Regions from separate parts of the Streptomyces spororaveus genome, predicted to be linked through region 2. Evidence: riboswitches for the same ligand, from Rfam matches in the RefSeq annotation. Region 2 holds a riboswitch; each other region holds the start of a gene.
What was found. A riboswitch is a leader RNA that binds a small molecule or an ion and turns the genes downstream of it on or off. The one in region 2 is predicted to bind cyclic di-AMP.
Positions count from the first base shown of each region.

Region 1: another riboswitch for cyclic di-AMP. It lies ahead of Sspor_RS10040 (LysM peptidoglycan-binding domain-containing M23 family metallopeptidase); the one in region 2 lies ahead of Sspor_RS13285 (M23 family metallopeptidase).
Region 3: another riboswitch for cyclic di-AMP. It lies ahead of Sspor_RS25925 (LysM peptidoglycan-binding domain-containing protein); the one in region 2 lies ahead of Sspor_RS13285 (M23 family metallopeptidase).

Region 1 is NZ_BNED01000005.1:1,602,912-1,609,866, reverse strand. Features, by position in the region: gene Sspor_RS10060 (phosphorylase family protein) at 1-319, shown strand, start outside; gene hpnH (adenosyl-hopene transferase HpnH) at 325-1,356, shown strand; gene Sspor_RS10050 (aspartate aminotransferase family protein) at 1,353-2,771, shown strand; gene Sspor_RS10045 (tyrosine-protein phosphatase) at 2,810-3,601, opposite strand; cyclic di-AMP (ydaO/yuaA leader) riboswitch at 3,917-4,092, shown strand; gene Sspor_RS10040 (LysM peptidoglycan-binding domain-containing M23 family metallopeptidase) at 4,095-5,054, shown strand; gene Sspor_RS10035 (SGNH/GDSL hydrolase family protein) at 5,218-6,003, shown strand; gene Sspor_RS10030 (MBL fold metallo-hydrolase) at 6,123-6,955, shown strand, end outside.
Region 2 is NZ_BNED01000005.1:2,376,082-2,383,036, forward strand. Features, by position in the region: gene Sspor_RS13270 (bifunctional acetate--CoA ligase family protein/GNAT family N-acetyltransferase) at 1-144, opposite strand, end outside; gene Sspor_RS13275 (HPr family phosphocarrier protein) at 329-610, shown strand; gene Sspor_RS13280 (GntR family transcriptional regulator) at 905-1,582, opposite strand; gene Sspor_RS13285 (M23 family metallopeptidase) at 1,777-2,580, opposite strand; cyclic di-AMP (ydaO/yuaA leader) riboswitch at 2,594-2,752, opposite strand; gene Sspor_RS13290 (M16 family metallopeptidase) at 2,970-4,337, opposite strand; gene Sspor_RS13295 (M16 family metallopeptidase) at 4,358-5,719, opposite strand; gene Sspor_RS13300 (DNA gyrase/topoisomerase IV subunit A) at 6,004-6,955, shown strand, end outside.
Region 3 is NZ_BNED01000005.1:5,200,060-5,207,014, forward strand. Features, by position in the region: gene Sspor_RS25915 (cytochrome P450 family protein) at 1-1,241, shown strand, start outside; gene Sspor_RS25920 (transglycosylase family protein) at 1,419-2,387, shown strand; cyclic di-AMP (ydaO/yuaA leader) riboswitch at 2,663-2,835, shown strand; gene Sspor_RS25925 (LysM peptidoglycan-binding domain-containing protein) at 2,839-3,564, shown strand; gene eno (phosphopyruvate hydratase) at 3,857-5,137, shown strand; gene Sspor_RS25935 (FtsB family cell division protein) at 5,237-5,725, shown strand; gene Sspor_RS25940 (DUF501 domain-containing protein) at 5,782-6,333, shown strand; gene Sspor_RS25945 (Ppx/GppA phosphatase family protein) at 6,330-6,955, shown strand, end outside.

The sequences.
Region 1 (6,955 bases), 770 kb from region 2:
AACCAGGGCCGCGCCGGGCCGGACCGTGCACCGCGGCGCCCTGACCGGATCCGACCACGTCGTCCGCGGCCAGGAGCGCGCACAGCTGCGCGCCACCGGCGCCGTCGCGGTCGACATGGAGTCCGCGGCCACCCTGTGGACCGCCACCCGGGGCGGCGACCGCCCGGTTGCGGCCGTCCGGGTGATCGTGGACGCTCCGGAGCACGAGCTCGTCCGTATCGGCACGGTTCGCGGGGGAATATCGGCCTTCCGTGTCCTGCGTGCCGTACTGCCCGCGTTTTATGAATGGCACCGTTCGTTGCTGCTCCCCAGGAGGTGAGCCAGATGGCCATGCCGCTGCGCCAGTCCATCAGGGTCGGGACGTATCTTCTCGAACAGAAGCTCCGCAAGCGCGAGAAGTTCCCGCTGATCGTCGAACTGGAACCGCTCTACGCCTGCAACCTGGCCTGTGAGGGGTGCGGGAAGATCCAGCACCCGGCCGGGGTGCTCAAGCAGCGCATGCCGGTCGCCCAGGCGGTCGGCGCCGTGCTGGAGTCCGGTGCGCCCATGGTGTCCATCGCGGGCGGCGAGCCCTTGATGCACCCGCAGATCGACGAGATCGTCCGGCAGTTGGTGGCGAGGCGGAAGTACGTATTCCTCTGCACCAACGCGATGCTCCTGCGCAAGAAGATCGAGAAGTTCACCCCTTCCCCGTATTTCGCCTTCGCCGTGCACATCGACGGCCTGCGCGAGCGCCACGACGAGTCGGTGGCCAAGGAAGGCGTCTTCGACGAGGCGGTCGCCGCCATCAAGGAGGCGAAGAAGCGCGGGTTCCGGGTGACCACCAACTCCACCTTCTTCAACACCGACACACCGCAGACGATCATCGAGGTACTCAACTACCTCAATGACGACCTCCAGGTCGACGAAATGATGATCTCGCCCGCCTACGCCTACGAAAAGGCCCCCGACCAGGAGCACTTCCTGGGCGTCGAACAGACCCGGGAACTCTTCAGGAAGGCCTTCGCCGGCGGCAACCGGCGGCGCTGGCGGCTCAACCACTCCCCGCTCTTCCTCGACTTCCTGGAAGGAAAGGTCGATTTCTCCTGCACGGCCTGGGCCATTCCGAATTACTCCCTGTTCGGCTGGCAGCGCCCCTGCTATCTGATGAGCGACGGATACGTACCGACGTACCGCGAACTCATCGACGACACCGACTGGGACAAGTACGGCCGCGGAAAGGACCCGCGCTGCGCGAACTGCATGGCGCACTGCGGCTACGAGCCCACGGCCGTCCTGGCCACCATGGGCTCCCTCAAGGAGTCCCTGCGGGCGGCCCGGGAGACGATCGGCGGCGGTCGGGACAAGTCGGCATGACCGGGCGGTCAGGGGAGGAGGGGAGCGGCCGGGGCACGGGCTTCGACCTCGGCGCCCTGCTGGCCGAGCGCGGGGCGGAGCGCTACGAGCTGCACGCCCGGCACCTCAACCACCAGCTGCCCCGGATGCTGCACACCATCGGCTTCGACAAGGTCTACGAGCGGGCCGAGGGCGCCCACTTCTGGGACGCCGAGGGGAACGACTACCTGGACATGCTGGCCGGGTTCGGCGTCATGGGCCTGGGCCGGCACCACCCGGTCGTCCGCCGGGCCCTGCACGACGTCCTGGACGCCCAGCTCGCCGACCTCACCCGCTTCGACTGCCAGCCGCTGCCCGGGCTGCTGGCCGAGAAGCTGCTCTCGTACAGCCCGCACCTGGACCGGGTCTTCTTCGGCAACAGCGGCACCGAGGCGGTGGAGACGGCCCTGAAGTTCGCCCGGTACGCCACCGGGCGCCCCAGGGTCCTCTACTGCGACCACGCCTTCCACGGGCTGACCGCGGGCTCCCTCTCGGTGAACGGGGAGGGCGGCTTCCGCGACGGCTTCGCACCGCTGCTCCCCGATACGAGGATCGCGCTCGGGGACCTCGCGGCGCTGGAGCGGGAGCTGAAGCGCGGGGACGTGGCCGCCTTCGTCGTCGAGCCGATCCAGGGCAAGGGGGTCCTGGCCGCCCCGCCCGGGTTCCTGCTCGCCGCTCAGGAGATGCTGCACCGGCGGGGGGCGCTGCTGATCGCGGACGAGGTGCAGACCGGCCTCGGGCGTACCGGCGACTTCTACGCGTACCAGCACGAGCCGGGCGTGGAGCCGGACCTGGTGTGCGTGGCGAAGGCGCTGTCGGGCGGATACGTCCCGGTCGGCGCGACCCTGGGCAAGGACTGGATCTTCAAGAAGGTCTACTCGTCCATGGACCGGGTGCTCGTGCACTCCGCGAGCTTCGGCTCCAACGCCCAGGCGATGGCGGCGGGCCTCGCGGTCCTGTCCGTCATGGAGGACGAGGAGGTCGTGGCGAACGCCCGGGCCATGGGTGATCTGCTGCGCGGGCGTCTCGCCGCGCTCGTGGACGAGTACGAGCTGCTGCACGAGGTGCGGGGGCGCGGGCTGATGATCGGCATCGAGTTCGGCCGGCCGTCCTCGCTGGGCCTGCGCAGCCGGTGGACCATGCTGCAGGCGGCCCGCAAGGGGCTCTTCGCGCAGATGGTCGTGGTGCCGCTGCTGCAGAAGCACCGGATCCTCACCCAGGTCTCGGGGGACCACCTGGAGGTGATCAAACTGATCCCGCCGCTGATCGTGGACGAGGGGGACGTGGACCGGTTCGTCGGGGCCTTCCGCGAGGTCATGGACGAGGCGCACGGAGGGTCCGGGCTGATCTGGGACTTCGGCAGGACGCTGGTGAAGCAGGCCGTCGCCACGCGCTGACGGCCCGCCCACCCCGCGGGGGACCGGGCCCCGGCCGGTCAGGCGAGGAGCCGGTCCCGCAGCCTGTCGAGGGTCTCGGGCGTCAGCCCGAGGCCCTCCGCCAGGTAGCGGTCCACCCCGCCCCAGATCTCGTCGATGGTGTCGAAGGCCGCCACCAGGTACTCGGCGCGGGCGTCGAAGAGCGGCGCGAGCAGCTCCATCACCTCGGGGGAGCGGGCGGACGCCGACTCGTCGGTGCGGCGCACGCGGTAGCGGCGGTGCGGGGCGTTCGACTCCAGGTAGTCCGCCACGATCGCCTCGCGCTCGACGCTCAGGGCGAGCAGGGTGACGGCGATCGACAGGCCGGCCCGGTCCTTGCCGGCCGCGCAGTGCATGAGTGCGGGGACGCTGTCCTCGGCGAGGGCGTGCAGGACCCGGCCGTGCTCGGCGGTGCGCTGCCGGATGATCCCGCGGTACGAGTTCGACATCCGGGCGGCCGCCTTGCCGTCGCCCAGGATCTCGCGCAGCTGGACGAGGTCGCCGTCGCGGACCAGCCGCCAGAACTCCCGCCCGTCGGCCGGGTCCGAGAGCGGGATGTTGACGTTCCGGACGCCGGGCAGCTCGACGTCCGGCCCCTCCAGCGCGTGGTCGGCACCGTTGCGGAAGTCGAAGACGGTGTGGAGGCCGAGCGAGGCCAGGAAAGCCACGTCGCTTTCGGTGGCATGTGCGAGATGTCCGCTTCGGAACAGTCGTCCCGCCCTGACCGTTCGTCCGTCAGAAGTCGGCAATCCGCCCACATCGCGGAAATTGCGCACTCCGGACAGCTCCGGCTCCTGTATCTGCTGGGTCAAAGCAACTCCTCCGCCACGTCGTGGGCCCTCTGTCCGAATTACACTGTTTGGCGCCAACTTGCCATATCCGGAGGCGAGATCGGGCACGTCCCCGTGAGCCAGATCATACGGTGACCGTGAGTGCCTGATCGCTAAGGGCGAATGGCCCCGTCGGAGCGGCTGTTGGCGCTGCCGAATGGACGGAGGGTGACGGTAATTCCGTCGGTCCCTCATGCCTGGTATTCCGTCAGGGAATTCATGGCTTGTTCCCTGTGGCCGCAAGGGATTACCTTCGCGATCGATCCGGGTGGACCGCCAAATCCTGCCGCCTCCCGGAAACCGCATCCGACCTATTCGTGCGGCAGGAGCGGGGGAACCAGGTAAGCCGCCGGCCCGGAGATCTTTTCGCCGGGACGGCTCGGGGTGAAGTCGTTCATGGCTCGTACATGTACGGCCGGACATCTCCAGTCCGAACCCGACAGCTCACCTCGCAGGCGCCGGAGAGGAATTCGTCATGCCTGCAAAGGGTAAGCACCGCCGTCCCAAGTCCCTCTCCCTTTCCCGCGGTTTCGCCGTCGCCGGAACCGGTGGCGCGGCCCTCGCGCTGCCGCTCATCGGTGCCGCGGGCGCGCACGCGGCCGGCGCCCCGGCCACCGCGACCGCGGTGACCCCCGCGGTCGCGCCGCAGGCCCCCGCCGCTCTCCAGGCGGCCCCCGCCGCCGTGCAGGCCGCGCCGACCGTCTACACCGTCGTGCCGGGCGACTACCTCTCCAAGATCGCCGCGCAGCGCCACCTGTCCGGAGGCTGGGAGCAGCTGTACGCCGACAACCGCGAGGCCGTCGGCAGCAACCCCTCGCTGATCCACCCCGGCCTGAAGCTGAACCTCGGCGGTCCGGGCGAGGCGGCGCAGTCCGAGGCCGAGGCGGCCCCGGCCCCGGAGGCCGACGCGGAGCCGGCCGCGCAGCCCGCGCCGAAGCCGGCCCGCAAGCAGGCCGAGCGGCCCGCCCCGGCGCAGCAGGCCCCCGCCGAGGCCCGGGCCGAGGCCCCCGCCGCCGCTCCGCAGTCGGGCGGCGGCTTCGTGGCCCCGGTCAGCGGCGGCATCTCCACCCAGTACAAGGTCGCCGGCAGCATGTGGTCCAGCGGTTACCACACCGGCGTCGACTTCATCGCGAGCATGGGCACCACCGTCAAGGCGGTCGGCGCGGGCACCGTGGTCTCCGCCGGATGGAGCGGCTCGTACGGCAACGAGGTCGTCATCCGCCACGCGGACGGCAAGTACTCCCAGTACGCCCACATGTCGCAGCTCTCCGTCTCCTCCGGCCAGAGCGTCACCGCCGGACAGGCCATCGGCCTCTCCGGCTCCACCGGCAACTCGACCGGCCCGCACCTCCACTTCGAGATCCGCACGACCCCGTCCTACGGCTCGGACATGGACCCGATCGCCTACCTCCGCTCCAAGGGCGCGAGCCTCTGACGGCACCCGCCGTCGGACCGCCGACCCGCGTGAGGCCGGGACCCGAGGGGGGTCCCGGCCTCACGTGTACTTATTCCTTATCTCCCACGTGGTACAGATCACGGTCCGTCAACCCCTCATTACGTTGGCGTAGGTTGCTTGCGGGAGTGAAGTATGGGTTCTCGTGGCAGCGACGACGACGAAACTCAAGACCATCGGCTCGTACGCGGCGATCGGGGACAGCTTCACCGAAGGCGTGGGGGACCCGGGACCCGGGGATTCTTATCTCGGCTGGGCGGACCGGCTCGCCGTGCTCCTGGCCGATCAGCGCGAAGAGCACGACTTCCGGTACGCGAATCTGGCGGTGCGGGGGAAGCTCCTCGACCAGATCGTGGCCGACCAGCTTCCGAGAGCCAAGGCCCTCGCACCGGACCTGGTGACCTTCTGCGCGGGCGGCAACGACATCATCCGGCCCGGCACCGACCCGGACGACGTGGCGGAGCGGTTCGAGGCGGCCGTGGCCGACCTCACCGGGGCCGTGGGCCACGTCATGATCACCACGGGCTTCGACACCCGGGGCGTGCCGGTGCTCAAGCACCTCCGCGGCAAGGTGGCGACGTACAGCGCGCACGTCCGCGCCATCGCCGACCGCTACGACTGCCCGGTGCTCGACCTCTGGTCGCTGAAATCCGTACAGGACCGGCGGGCCTGGGACGCGGACCGGCTGCACCTCTCACCCGAGGGGCACACGCGGGTCGCGCTGCGCGCGGCGCAGGTGCTCGGACTGGACGTGCCGGCCGACCCCGACCAGCCGTGGCCCCCGCAGCGGCCGCGCGGCTCGGTGGACGTGACCCGGGACAACATCCAGTGGGCGCGCGACCACCTCGTGCCGTGGATCGGCCGGCGGCTGCGCGGCGAGTCCTCCGGGGACCACGTGGAGGCGAAGCGGCCGGACCTGCTGCCGCTCTAGGGGGTGCCCGGCCCGGCGGGCGCGGGCGCGGGAGCCGGAAGCGGAATCCTTCGGGGCCGGTGTGCGTTGCATGGTCGTAGAGAGACGACCATTCTGACCCGATCCTCCCTGGAGGCGCTTTGACCGGCTCCCGTCCCTTGCGTCCGCGGCTGCGTGCCCTGCGGCCCGAAGCCTTCGGTGCGGACCCGTCCGGTGCCCGGCTGGAGCGGATCCGCCGCTCTCCGAACTTCGCGGACGGCGTGTTCCAGAACCCGGTCGGGGCCCGGAACAGGCCCTCGGGTTCGATGGCGGAGTTCGCCAAGATCTACTTCCACCGGGAGCAGCGGGTACGGCGCAGTCCCGCGGCGCCGATCCCGGTCCACCCGACGACCCTCGCGGACCTGGCGAAGCCGCCCGTGAGCGGCCTGCGGCTGACCTGGATGGGGCACTCCAGCGTGCTCGCGGAGATCGACGGGCGCCGGGTGCTGTTCGACCCGGTGTGGGGCGAGCGGTGCTCCCCCTTCCCCTTCGCCGGCCCCAAGCGGCTGCACCCGGTGCCGGTCCCGCTGGCCTCGCTGGGCGCGGTCGACGTCGTGGTCATCTCGCACGACCACTACGACCACCTCGACCTGCCGACGATCAAGGCGCTGGCCGGTACGGACACGGTCTTCGCCGTCCCGCTGGGCGTCGGCGCGCACCTGGAGCGCTGGGGCGTACCGGCCGAGCGGCTGCGCGAGCTGGACTGGAACGAGAGCACCGAGATCGCCGGCCTCTCCCTCACGGCGACCCCCGCCCGCCACTTCTGCGGCCGCGGCCTGCGCAACCAGCAGCACACCCTCTGGGCGTCCTGGGTCGTCGCGGGCGACGAGCACCGGATCTACCACAGCGGGGACACCGGCTACTTCCCCGGTTTCGAGGAGATCGGCGCCGCGCACGGCCCCTTCGACGCCACCATGATCCAGATCGGCGCGTA
Region 2 (6,955 bases):
CTCGTCCGAGACCTGCTCGTAGAAGCTGACGAGCCGGCCCGCGTCCTCGGTGGTGATGGGCCTGATCCGGGCGGTGCCGCCGTCGCGGAGGACGACGTCGGCTTCCCAGTGGGCCGGGTACGAGGGGTCCGACTCGATGGTCATGGGCCTACCTTACGGCCGGATCGGGCCCTGAAGCGCTCGCGCGGCGCATAAGGCGATACGGGGCAAATCAGTGCAAGCTGGGGAAGGTCGAACGGCGGAAAATTCAGGCCGGAGGTAGGTCCGAGCATTCCGGGCGTCGTGAGAGACTGGTCTAGACAACCGTAAGAACCTGAAGGGCATCACCATGGCAGAGCGCCGCGTCAACGTCGGGTGGGCCGAGGGCCTGCACGCTCGTCCCGCCTCGATCTTCGTCCGTGCGACGACCGCCTCCGGCGTCCCGGTGACCATCGCGAAGTCCGGCGGCGACCCCGTCAACGCCGCCTCCATGCTGGCGGTTCTGGGCCTGGGCGCCCAGGGCGGCGAGGAGATCGTCCTCGCCTCCGAGGCCGAGGGCGCGGACGCCGCGCTCGACCGTCTCGCGAAGCTGGTCGCCGAGGGTCTCGAGGAGCTCCCCGAGACCGTCTGACCCTTCGGGTTCGACCGTTCGACCCCCCGCGCGAAGCCGCGGCCCCCGGACCGGGGGCCGCGGCTTCGCCGTTCCACGGGCCGGCCGCCGCCCCGGGCCCTGACGGACGCCCCCGCGGGAAACGGGAACCGGGAACCGGGGAAATACCGCCGGCCTCAAAGGGGTGCCACCCGGATTCCGCGCATGCCGAATTCAGCCGGGCTGGAATTCCGTACGGATAATGGGCCCGCCGCAGAAACCGACCGGCCGCGCACAGGGAATTCCGGCGGTCCCACCCTTTGTATACGGCTCCTGTTAATGCCGGCCGCTCGGCATGTTTACGGCAGGTTGCGAAGTGCTCACCGCCGGGCGGAGCCGCAGCCGGTGCGCGCCCACCGCCCGGTCGGTGTGGAGCGCGGTCAGCGCCCGCGCCCGCTCGGCGTCGCCGCGCGCCACCCCGTCCACGATCGCCCCGTGCTCCGCCCAGGACTCCGCGGGCCGGACCGGCGCTTCCACCACGTACATCCACGCGATCTTGTGCCGCAGCTGCGTGAGCAGCGCGATCAGGCCGGGGCTGCCGGAGGACTGCGCGAGCGTCTCGTGGAACCAGCCGCCCAGGGACCGCAGGTCCTCTCCCTGCCCCCGCCTGGCCCGCTCCTGACCCAGCCTGACCAGCCCGCGCAGCACCTTGAGGTGCGCGTCGGTGCGCCGCCGGGCGGCTCTCGCGGCAGCCAGCGGCTCCAGGAGCATCCGCAGCTCCAGCAGGTCCGCGGCCTCCTGCTCGGTCGGCTCGGCCACGCAGGCCCCCGCGTGGCGCCGTGTGGTCACGAACCCCTCGGACTCCAGGGTCCGCAGGGCCTCGCGGACCGGGACGCGCGAGACCCCGTACCGGCGGGCCAGCACCTCCTCGGTCAGCCTTCCGCCCGGCTCGAACACCCCGGAGACGATGTCGTCGCGGATTGCTGTGCATACCGCGTGCGCAGGAATACGCAAGACCGAACCTCCGCCTATTTCCGACTGCCAGCCTCATTGCACGCACATGCGCGCGCTGCGACTCTATTGCAACACAGAATAATTTCCGAGAGCGGCCGGAAATCCGAAACATTTGCACAAAGACGCAACATACGAAGACCCCGGCTCGGGGAGCCGGGGTCTTCGATGAAGCGGTGAGGCGGTGCGCGCCGGGGTCAGACGCTGACGCCGTGCGAGCGCAGGTACGCGATCGGGTCGATGTCCGAACCGTACTGCGAGCCCGTGCGGGCCTCGAAGTGGAGGTGCGGGCCGCTGGAGTTGCCGGTGGAGCCCGACAGGCCGATCTGCTGGCCGGGGGTGACCTGCTGGCCGACGGAGACGTTCAGCGAGGTCATGTGCCCGTACTGGGTGTACGTACCGTCGTTGTGCTTGATGACGACGTTGTTGCCGTACGCCCCGCCCCAGCCGGCCTCGACGACGGTGCCGAGACCCACCGCGTGGACCGACGTGCCGGAGGCGGCGTGGAAGTCGATGCCCGTGTGGCTGCCGGAGGACCACATGCCGCCGCCCGCGTGGTACTGCGTGCTGACGTACGAGCCGTCCACCGGGGCGACGAAGGTGTTGAGGCGCTTGCGCTCCTCCTCGCGGGCGGCGCGCTCGGCGGCCTCGCGCTCGACCTTCGCCTTGGCCTCGGCGACGCGCTTGGCCTCGGCGGCCCGCTGCTTCGCGTCGGCCTCGGCCTGCGCCTTGGCGGCGTCCTGCTCGGCGACGCGGTGCTGGGACTCGGCCTGGTCGGCGATGTCACCCGCGAGGTCCTCGGCGACGACCACGGCGCCCAGGCCGTTGTCCTGGCCGATGGTGCTGCTGTGGTTGTCCGCGGCGAAGGCCGGGGCGGCGAGGGAGCCGACGACGCCCGTGGTGGCGATCGCGGCGATACCGGCGTAACCGGCGGTCTTCTTGCTCAGGCGGCTGGAACCACGGTGCTTACCGGAACCAGCGGGACGACTGCCAAACGCCATGAAGGGTTTGATCCTTTCCTTCCTTCTCGCCTACCGGGTTAGCTGACGGGTTCGGAGCAGGAAGGTCTCCTACGGGCCTCCTCTTGCGAGGGGGTCCGATTCACCCCAGGGACTCATGTGGGTCCCCGGCTCCCCAGGCTCGCGCCTGACGGGGACTCGGCGATCGCTGCCCGGTGCCGCGGGTGCGGCGGGCACAACTGACGGACAGCACGGCCGACGCTAGGCGGATCATCAGTCAATCGCCAAACAGACGCGGCTTTTTGTTGCGTACGCCACACCGCATACAAGCAACCTCACCACTAAACAGACAAAAGGGGTTCTGGTGACCAAGTCACCAGAACCCCTTGCTGAAACCTTCAGCCGGCCCTCAATCGGCCGTCGTCCGACGGTCAGTTGGAGACGACCGTCACCTCTCCGATCCCGAGGGCCCGCACGGGCTCCTCGATGACCGCCGCGTCGCCCACCAGGACGGTGACCAGCCGGTCCGCGGGGAAGGCCTGGACGACCGCCGTGGTCGCCTCCACCGTCCCCGTCGCGGCGAGCTGGGCGTACAACTGCGCCTGGTAGTCGTCCGGCAGCTCCTGCTCGACCTGGTCGGCGAGGGTGCCCGCGACCGAGGCCGCCGTCTCGAACTTCAGCGGGGCCACGCCCACCAGGTTCTGCACGGCCACATCGCGTTCGGCGTCGGTCAGACCGCCCTCCGCGAGGGTGCGCAGCACCTTCCAGAGGTCCTCCAGCGCCGGCCCGGTGTTCGGGGTGTCCACCGAGCCGCTGATGGCGAGCATCGAGGCACCCTTGCCGTCCGCGGTGGAGCGCAGCACCTGGCCGAAGGCGCGTACGCCGTAGGTGTACCCCTTCTCCTCGCGCAGCACCTTGTCCAGGCGTGAGGTGAGGGTGCCGCCCAGGCAGTACGTGCCCAGCACCTGGGCCGCCCACACCCGGTCGTGGCGGTCCGCCCCGATCCGGCCGATCAGCAGCTGCGTCTGGACCGCGCCGGGCCGGTCCACGATGACCACGCGGCCGGTGTCGTCCGCGGTCACCGGCGGGACCGGCAGGGCCGCGGCGGTGTTGCCCGTCCAGGTGCCCAGGGTGTCCGCGAGCACGGCGTCCAGGTCGATGCCGGTCAGGTCGCCGACGACCACCGCGGTGGCGGTGGCGGGGCGTACGTGGGCCTCGTAGAAGGCGCGTACGGCGGCCGAGTCGATCCGGGCGACCGTCTCCTCGGTGCCCTGGCGCGGCCGGGACATCCGCAGGGTGGCCGGGAAGAGCTCCTTGGAGAGCTGCTTGGCGGCGCGGCGCTGCGGGTTGGCCAGCTCGTGCGGGATCTCGTCGAGCCGGTTGCGCACCAGGCGGTCGACCTCGGCGTCGGCGAAGGCCGGGGCGCGCAGCGCCTCGGCGAGCAGACCCAGCGCCTTGGGCAGCCGGGAGGCCGGGACCTCCAGCGAGACCCGCAGGCCCGGGTGGTCGGCGTGGGCGTCCAGGGTGGCGCCGCAGCGCTCCAGCTCGGCCGCGAACTCCTCGGCGGAGTGCTTGTCGGTGCCCTCGGAGAACGCCCGCGCCATGATGGTCGCCACGCCGTCCAGGCCCTCGGGCTCGGCGTCGAGCGGGGCGGCGAGGTTGACCTCGACCGCGACGACCTGCTGGCCCGGCCGGTGGCAGCGCAGCAGGGTCAGCCCGTTGGACAGCTGTCCGCGCTCGGGGGCCGGGAAGGCCCACGGCTGCGGCTCGCCGGCCTGCGGCTGCGGGTGGAAGGTCATCGTGACGGCTGCCGTGTCGCTCACTGCTCCGCCCCCTCGTTCTCGTCGGAGTCGTCGGACTCTTCGTGCTGGTCGGACCCGTCGGCCGCGAGCGGCTCGTAGACGAGCACCGCGCGGTTGTCCGGGCGCAGCCTGGCCGCGGCCACGGCCTGCACCTCCTCGGCGGTGACGTCGAGGACGCGCTGGACGGCGGTCAGCGCCAGCTGCGGGTCGCCGAACAGCACCGCGAAGCGGCACAGTTCGTCGGCGCGCCCGGCCACCGTGCTCAGCCGGTCCAGCCACTCGCGCTCCAGCTGGGCCTGGGCGCGCTCCATCTCCTCGGCCGTCGGGCCCTCGGCGGCGAACCGCGCGAGCTCCTCGTCCACGGCCGCCTCGATGGCGGGGATCTCGACCCCGCTGGAGGTCTTGACGTCCAGCCAGCCCAGAGAGGGCGCCCCGGCCAGGCGCAGCATGCCGAAGCCGGCCGCTACGGCCGTCTGGTCGCGGCGGACCAGGCGGTTGTGCAGCAGCGAGGACTCGCCGCCGCCCAGGATGGTGAGCGCCACGTCGGCGGCGTCGCACTCGCGGGTGCCGTCGTGCGGCAGCCGGTAGGCGGCCATCAGCGCACGCGCCGGGACCTCCTCGACGATCTCCTCGCGCAGCTGCTCCCCGATGACGTCGGGCAGCGAGCCGTCGCGGGGCGGCTGCTTGCCGTCGTGCGCGGGGATGCTGCCGAAGTACTTCTCGACCCAGGCGAGCGTCTTCTCGGGGTCGATGTCCCCGACGACCGACAGCACCGCGTTGTTGGGCGCGTAGTACGTGCGGAAGAAGGCGCGCGCGTCCTCCAGGGAGGCGGCGTCCAGGTCGGCCATGGAGCCGATCGGGGTGTGGTGGTACGGGTGGCCCTCGGGGTAGGCCAGGGCGGTGAGCCGCTCGAAGGCCGTGCCGTAGGGGACGTTGTCGTAGCGCTGGCGGCGCTCGTTCTTGACGACGTCGCGCTGGTTCTCCATGGACTCGTCGTCCAGGGCGGCCAGCAGTGACCCCATCCGGTCCGCTTCCAGCCAGAGCGCGAGCTCCAGCTGGTGCGTCGGCATGGTCTCGAAGTAGTTGGTGCGCTCGAAGCTGGTGGTGCCGTTGAGGGAACCGCCGGCGCCCTGGACCAGTTCGAAGTGTCCGTTGCCGGGTACGCTCGCCGACCCCTGGAACATCAGGTGCTCGAAGAGGTGAGCCAGGCCGGTGCGTCCCTTGACTTCGTGGCGCGAGCCGACGTCGTACCAGAGGCAGACCGCGGCGACCGGGGTCAGGTGGTCCTCGGAGAGCACCACGCGCAGGCCGTTGGCCAGCCGGTGCTCGGTCGCTGTCAGGCCGCCGGAGCCGGCCTGGGCTGTGGCCGTGTGACCCATGGGCATGTGGTCCCTTCGATCGCGATGCAGAGATTTCTTATCGACCTGCCACTGTATGCAAGCGCGCCGACCGCCGGATAAGTTCCCGGGTCACTCCCCGCACTCCGTCCAGGGGACCCCCGGGGTCGGAGTCGGCGTTGTCGGTGCGTCGGGCCACAATGGTCCGCGTCGTACCCTCGCCGGACACGACAAGAGCGCCGGACCCCGGCCAGACCAGCCAGACCCAGCCAGACAGCCCGCCAGACACCCAGCACACCCCATTTTGGTTAAGGAGCCGCGCAGCGATGGCCCGCCGCAGCACGAAGACCCCGCCGCCGGAGGATTTCGAGGAGAAGATCCTCGACATCGACGTCGTCGACGAAATGCAGGGCTCCTTCCTCGAGTACGCGTACTCGGTGATCTACTCCCGTGCCCTGCCCGACGCCCGGGACGGCATGAAGCCGGTGCACCGGCGCATCGTGTACCAGATGAACGAGATGGGCCTGCGCCCCGACCGCGGCTACGTGAAGTGCGCCCGTGTCGTCGGCGAGGTCATGGGCAAGCTGCACCCGCACGGTGACGCGTCGATCTACGACGCCCTCGTGCGCATGGCCCAGCCCTTCTCGATGCGGCTGCCGCTGGTCGACGGCCACGGCAACTTCGGCTCGCTCGGCAACGACGACCCGCCGGCCGCGATGCGTTACACCGAGTGCAAGATGGCCGACGCCACCTCGCTGATGACGGAGTCGATCGACGAGGACACGGTCGACTTCACCGCGAACTACGACGGCCAGGAGCGGGAACCGGTGGCCCTGCCCGCCGCGTACCCGAACCTGCTGGTCAACGGCGCGTCCGGGATCGCGGTCGGCATGGCGACCAACATGCCGCCGCACAACCTCGGCGAGGTCATCGCGGCCGCCCGCCACCTCATCCGGCACCCGCAGGCGGACCTGGAGGCGCTGATGCGCTTCGTGCCGGGTCCCGACCTGCCCACGGGCGGCCGGATCGTCGGACTCTCGGGCATCAAGGACGCCTACGAGAACGGCCGCGGCACGTTCAAGATCCGCGCGACGGTGGCCGTGGAGGACGTGACGGCGCGCCGCAAGGGCCTGGTCGTCACCGAACTGCCCTTCACGGTCGGCCCCGAGAAGGTGATCGCGAAGATCAAGGACCTGGTCGGCTCGAAGAAGCTCCAGGGCATCGCCGACGTGAAGGACCTCACCGACCGCTCGCACGGCCTGCGCCTGGTCATCGAGA
Region 3 (6,955 bases), 2.8 Mb from region 2:
GCCCCACCCTCTTCGACTGGGAGTTCGCGACCGACCCCTACCCGGCCTACGCCTGGCTGCGCGAGCACTCCCCGGTGCACCGCACCAAGCTGCCCAGCGGGGTCGAGGCCTGGCTCGTCACCCGGTACGCCGACGCCCGCCAGGCCCTCGCCGACCAGCGGCTCAGCAAGAATCCGGCGCACCACGCGGAGCCCGCGCACGCCAAGGGCAAGACCGGGATCCCGGGGGAGCGCAAGGCGGAGCTGATGACGCACCTGCTCAACATCGACCCGCCGGACCACACCCGGCTGCGACGGCTGGTGTCGAAGGCGTTCACCCCGCGCAGGGTCGCCGAGTTCGCGCCGCGGGTGCAGGCGCTCACCGACCACCTGATCGACGCCTTCGCGGAGAAGGGTGAGGCTGATCTCATTCACGAGTTCGCCTTCCCGCTCCCCATCTACGCCATCTGCGAGATGCTCGGGGTCCCGCGCGAGGACCAGGACGACTTCCGCGACTGGGCCGGCATGATGATCCGCCACGGCGGCGGTCCGCGGGGCGGGGTGGCCCGGTCGGTGAAGCAGATGCGGACCTATCTCGGTGAACTCATTCACCGCAAAAGGGATGATCTGGGTGATGACCTGATCTCCGATCTCATCCGGGCGAGCGATCACGGCGACCATCTGACCGAGGGTGAGGCCACCGCCATGGCTTTCATCCTGCTTTTCGCCGGTTTCGAGACCACCGTGAACCTCATTGGCAACGGGGTCCACTCCCTCTTCATGAACCCCGGGCAGCGCGAGCGCCTCCAGCTCTCCCTCGCCGCCGGGGAGAGCGGTCTGCTGGCCACCGGGGTGGAGGAACTGCTGCGCTACGACGGGCCGGTGGAGCTGGCGACGTGGCGGTTCGCCACCGAGCCGCTGACCCTCGGCGGGATGCCGATCGAGGCCGGCGATCCGGTCCTGGTCGTCCTCGCGGCCGCCGACCGGGACCCGGAGCGGTTCGCGGACCCGGACACCCTCGACCTCTCCCGGACCGACAACCAGCACCTCGGATACGGTCACGGCATCCACTACTGCCTCGGCGCTCCGCTCGCCCGGCTCGAAGGACAGACCGCGCTCGCGACTTTGCTGACGCGTCTGCCCGATCTGGAACTGGCCGTTCCACCCCAAGACCTGCGCTGGCGCGGGGGGTTGATCATGCGGGGGCTGCGCACTCTTCCCGTTCGATTCGCGGCTCAAAACACTTGCGCGAAAGCTGATTAAAAGTCAGCTTCGGCTTGAACTTGTGACAATCGTTCGAAGGCCGCTAGGTTCTGCCGTTACCCCGCTGTTATATGCGAAAGGTGATCGCTCATGCTCTCCGGGAACGGCCGTCACAGACGCCCCCGCCAGGTCCCCGCGCTGGTTGTCACAGCAGGAGTCACTGGCTCAGCGCTGGCCATGCCGCTGTTGGCCGCCACCAGCGCCACCGCCGCCGACACGTCCACGTGGGACAAGGTCGCCGAATGCGAGAGCGGCGGCTCCTGGAGTGCCAACTTCGGCAGCGGCGCCTACGGCGGGCTCCAGTTCACCCAGGAGGAGTGGCAGAGCGCCGGCGGGCTCGAATTCGCCGAGCGCCCCGACCTGGCGAGCCGATCCCAGCAGATCGCCGTCGCCGAACGGGTGCTGAGCTCGACGGGACCGCAGGCGTGGCCGCTGTGCGCGGCCTCGGCCGGGCTGGACCAGCAGGGCCCCGCGGCGCAGGTGGACCCCGGTCTGCCCGGCGGCAAGGGCCCGCTGGCCCCCGCGCCGTCCCGCCCGGACGACGCCGTTCCGTCCACCGGGGGCGGCAAGCCGTCCACGGACTACGGGTCGCCGACCCCGGCTCCGGCTCCGAGCCCGTCCAGCACCCCGTTCCTCATCCCGGACGCCCCGTCCATCGGACTGCCCGTCATGCCCGCCCCGGACGCCCCGACGACGCCCCCGGCCACCCCGACGACCCCGACCCAGCCGGGCGACCCGACCCAGCCGGGCGACCCGACGCTCACGCCGACGCCCGTCGACCCGACGGCGCCGACGCTGCCGGTGGACCCGACCGCGCCGCCCACCACCGCGCCCGTCACGCCCGGGCTTCCCCCGGTCAGCACGACGGCCCCCGCGACCCCGGAGGTCCCGCAGACCATCGGCGCCACTCCCGTCGAGGGCAGCGGCAAGCACCGCGGTGCGGCGGCGGCCGAGCCGTCGGCCCTGCCTGACGTCTCGTCGGACCCCGTCTACACGGTCCAGGCGGGCGACAGCCTGGCGACCATCGCGGATGCCAAGGGCGTAAAGGGGGGCTGGAACGGTCTCTACCAGGCCAATGAGAAAGTCATCGGCGAGGACGCCGACCTCATCAAGCCCGGCCAGAACCTGGACCTAACTCCGCAATAAGGACAGTTCAGTTATCCGGAAAGAGTCGAATGTCGGATTTCTGTAAGTGAGACATGCGTCTCTTCCGGTCAGCTGGCGTGTCTCGCTCCGGGGCTTCCGCAAACCCCGCCCTCACCTGCGCAAACGCCCCTGAAAGGAGCGCAAGTAGGGCCGTTTCTCCCCGATGTTCCTCGTTGAACATCGGGGAGAGACCTGTCTACCTTCTGAATCGCTCGCCACCGCGAGCTCCTTCGACCGCATCGCCGAATCCTGCCGGCGGACGGAGGGAACAGTCGTCGCGTCAAGCGCCGAAGGCAGGAGCGGGGGAACCAAGGTAGGTGCCGGGAGCGGCCGTTGAGAGACGGTCACGCCACCGGCTTGGGGTTAAGACGTGCGCTAGGTCGCACGGCCGGGCAACTCACTCGCCCGAACCCGACAGCTCACCTCGTAGGCGTCGGTGAGGAGAAACTCCATGCTGCTTTCCGGCAAGGGCAAGCACCGTCGCGGTACTGCAATCGAGCGGTCTGTCCGGATCGTCACGCTCGCCGGTGTGGCCGGTGTGGCCGTGGCCGCGCCCCTGATGGCCGCGGGCACCGCCAGCGCCGCCACCTCGTCCGAGTGGGACAGGGTCGCGCAGTGCGAGTCCGGTGGCAACTGGGCCATCAACACGGGCAACGGCTACTACGGCGGTCTGCAGTTCTCGCCGTCCACGTGGGCCGGGTACGGCGGCAAGTCGTACGCCCCGCAGGCCAACCAGGCCTCCAAGGCGCAGCAGATAGCCGTCGCTGAGAAGGTCCTCAAGAGCCAGGGCAAGGGCGCCTGGCCGTCCTGCGGCAAGGGCCTGTCGAACTCCTCCTCCGCCGGTGGCGGCTCCGAGACCCCGGCGTCGAAGCCGCAGTCCAAGCCCCAGTCGAAGCCGCAGCCGAAGGTCGAGACCAAGAAGGCCGAGACCAAGGCCGCGCCGAAGAAGGAGACCAAGCGCTCCGAGGCTCCGACCACCCGCTCCGAGCGCGCCGAGGCCCCGGTCGCGCCGAAGACCGGCAACGGCTCGTACGAGGTCAAGCCGGGCGACACCCTGGGCACCATCGCCGAGGCCAACGGCGTCAAGGGCGGCTGGCAGCAGCTCTTCGAGCTGAACAAGGACATCGTCTCGGACGCCGACCTGATCTACCCGGGTCAGAAGCTGAAGCTCAGCTGAACACCGCGGCAGAAGCCGCAGGAACACGTACGGGGCGTCAGCTGACCCCGTGCAGGATTTCCACCGCCCGGCGCGTGCTCCACGCGCCGGGCGGTGCCGCGTTCGCCCCCCGAAGCCCGATGATCAAGCGATGTATGTCCCGGAAGAGGGGTATTCGGTCCCTTTTTCGTCCCAGGGTCCGGGCGGTCGGGCGGCCGAGTCCCCGGATCCGGTTAGGCTCTAGGCGGCAAGGCCATCCCACGGCCTGACACGCCACCGCACACTCAGCGTCACATCCCAGAAGGAGATGCTCGTGCCGTCCATCGACGTCGTCGTAGCCCGGGAAATCCTGGACTCCCGAGGCAACCCCACGGTCGAGGTCGAGGTGGGCCTCGACGATGGCAGCACCGGCCGTGCTGCAGTTCCGTCCGGCGCCTCCACCGGTGCATTCGAGGCCATCGAGCTGCGTGACGGTGACCCCGACCGTTACTTCGGCAAGGGTGTCGAGAAGGCCGTCCTCGCCGTCATCGAGCAGATCGGCCCGGAGCTCGTCGGCTACGACGCCACCGAGCAGCGTCTGATCGACCAGGCCATGTTCGACCTGGACGCCACCGACAACAAGGGCTCGCTCGGCGCCAACGCCATCCTCGGCGTGTCCCTGGCCGTCGCGCACGCCGCGTCCGAGGCCTCGGACCTCCCGCTCTTCCGCTACCTCGGCGGTCCGAACGCGCACCTGCTGCCCGTTCCGATGATGAACATCCTCAACGGTGGGTCGCACGCCGACTCCAACGTGGACATCCAGGAGTTCATGATCGCCCCCATCGGCGCGGAGTCCTTCTCCGAGGCGCTGCGCTGGGGTGCCGAGGTCTACCACACCCTCAAGAAGGTCCTGCACACCAAGGGCCTCTCCACCGGCCTGGGCGACGAGGGCGGCTTCGCCCCGAACCTGGAGTCGAACCGCGCCGCGCTCGACCTCATCATCGAGGCCATCAAGCAGGCCGGCTACACGCCGGGCACGGACATCGCGCTCGCGCTCGACGTCGCCGCGTCCGAGTTCTACAAGGACGGCCAGTACGAGTTCGAGGGCAAGTCCCGCTCGGCCGCCGAGATGACCGACTACTACGCCGAGCTCGTCGAGGCGTACCCGCTGGTCTCCATCGAGGACCCGCTCTTCGAGGACGACTGGGACGGCTGGAAGACCATCACCGACCGCCTCGGCGCGAAGGTCCAGATCGTCGGTGACGACCTGTTCGTCACCAACCCGGAGCGTCTGGCCCGCGGTATCGAGGAGGGCTCCGCGAACGCCCTGCTCGTGAAGGTGAACCAGATCGGTTCGCTGACCGAGACCCTCGACGCCGTCGAGATGGCCCAGCGCAACGGCTTCAAGTGCATGATGTCCCACCGCTCCGGTGAGACCGAGGACGTCACCATCGCCGACCTCGCCGTCGCCGTGAACTGCGGTCAGATCAAGACCGGCGCCCCGGCCCGCTCGGACCGTGTCGCCAAGTACAACCAGCTGCTGCGCATCGAGGAGATCCTCGACGACGCCGCGGTGTACGCGGGCCGCAGCGCCTTCCCGCGCTTCAAGGGCTAATCACCCCCCTGAGGGGCTGGCCTCCGTACGTCCCCGCACTCGGTCCCGTACCGTGTGCGGGGACGTATTGCGTAGCGCGTACCTAGGGGAGGCGGACCAATGGCCGGGAGCCGGGATCGGTTCTCCACCTTCTCCACCGCGACGAGGCTCAAGCAGCTCGGTGAGCGGACCGCCGCCCACGTCTACCGGTCGCAGTCGCGCCGTCAGGTCCGCCGCAGCCGGCTCACCGGCCGCGCCGCGCTCCTGGTGCTCGTCCTCTGTACGCTGGTGGTCGCCCTCGCGTATCCGATGCGTCAGTACGTCTCCCAGCGCTCGGAGATCGCGAAGCAGCAGCGGGCCGCCGCGGCCGCGCGGGACCGCCTGGAGCGGCTCCGCGACGAGAAGGCCCGCTGGCAGGACGACGCCTACGCGGAACAGCAGGCGCGCAAGCACCTGCACTTCCTGCGCCCGGGGGAGATCGGCTACATCATGAGCGACCCCGGGGCCCAGCCCCCGCAGCCGCACCGGACCGGCCAGGCCGGCTCCGACCGGCCCTGGTACTCCAACGTCTGGGACGGCGTCGACAAGGCCGACCGCCCCGGCGAGTGATCCGTACCGCCGTACCGCAGCACCCATCCACGAGAACGAAGAGACTTCCTCCAGGCATGCAGACGCCCCCGCCCCAGACCGACCGGACCGAGCCGACCGACGCGGACATCGAGGCGTTCGAGCAGCAGCTCGGCCGCCCGCCGCGCGGGCTGCGCGCCATCGCGCACCGCTGCCCCTGCGGGCAGCCGGACGTGGTGGAGACCGCCCCCCGGCTCCCCGACGGCACCCCCTTCCCGACGCTGTACTACCTGACGTGCCCGCGCGCGGCCTCCGCGATCGGCACGCTGGAGGCCAACGGCGTGATGAAGGAGATGCAGGCCCGGCTCGCCGAGGACAAGGAACTGGCCGCCGCCTACCAGGCCGCCCACGAGGACTACATCCAGCGGCGCGACGCCATCGAGGTGCTCCAGGGCTTCCCGAGCGCCGGCGGCATGCCGGACCGGGTGAAGTGCCTGCACGTGCTGGTCGGCCACTCCCTGGCCGCCGGCCCCGGGGTGAACCCGTTCGGCGACGAGGCCCTGGCGATGCTGCCGGAGTGGTGGGCCAAGGGCGCCTGCGTCACCCCCTGCGGGGAGAAGAAGACGGACGACGAGGAGCAGCGGGCGTGACCCGGGTCGCCGCCGTCGACTGCGGTACGAACTCCATCCGGCTGCTCGTCGCGGACTGCGACCCGGCCACCGGCGAGCTGGTCGAGCTGGACCGCCGGATGACCATCGTCCGGCTGGGCCAGGGCGTGGACCGGACCGGGCGCCTGGCGCCGGAAGCGCTGGAGCGCACCTTCGCCGCCTGCCGCGAGTACGCGGGGGTCGTCAAGGAGTTCGGCGCGGAGCGGGTGCGCTTCGTGGCGACCTCCGCCTCCCGGGACGCCGAGAACCGGGCGGACTTCGTCCGGGGCGTCCTGGACATCCTCGGGGTCGAGCCCGAGGTGATCTCCGGTGAGCAGGAGGCGGAGTTCTCCTTCACCGGCGCCACCAAGGAGCTCACGGCGCACGAGCACCTGGAGCGGCCGTTCCTGGTGGTGGACATCGGCGGGGGCTCGACCGAGTTCGTGGTCGGCGAGGAGCACGTACGGGCCGCCCGGTCCGTGGACATCGGCTGCGTCCGGATGACCGAGCGTCACCTGGTGGTGGACGGGGTCGTCACCGACCCGCCGACCGCGCAGCAGGTCGCCGCGATCCGGGCCGACATCGAGGCGGCCCTGGACCTGGCCGCGGAGAGCGTCCCGCTGTC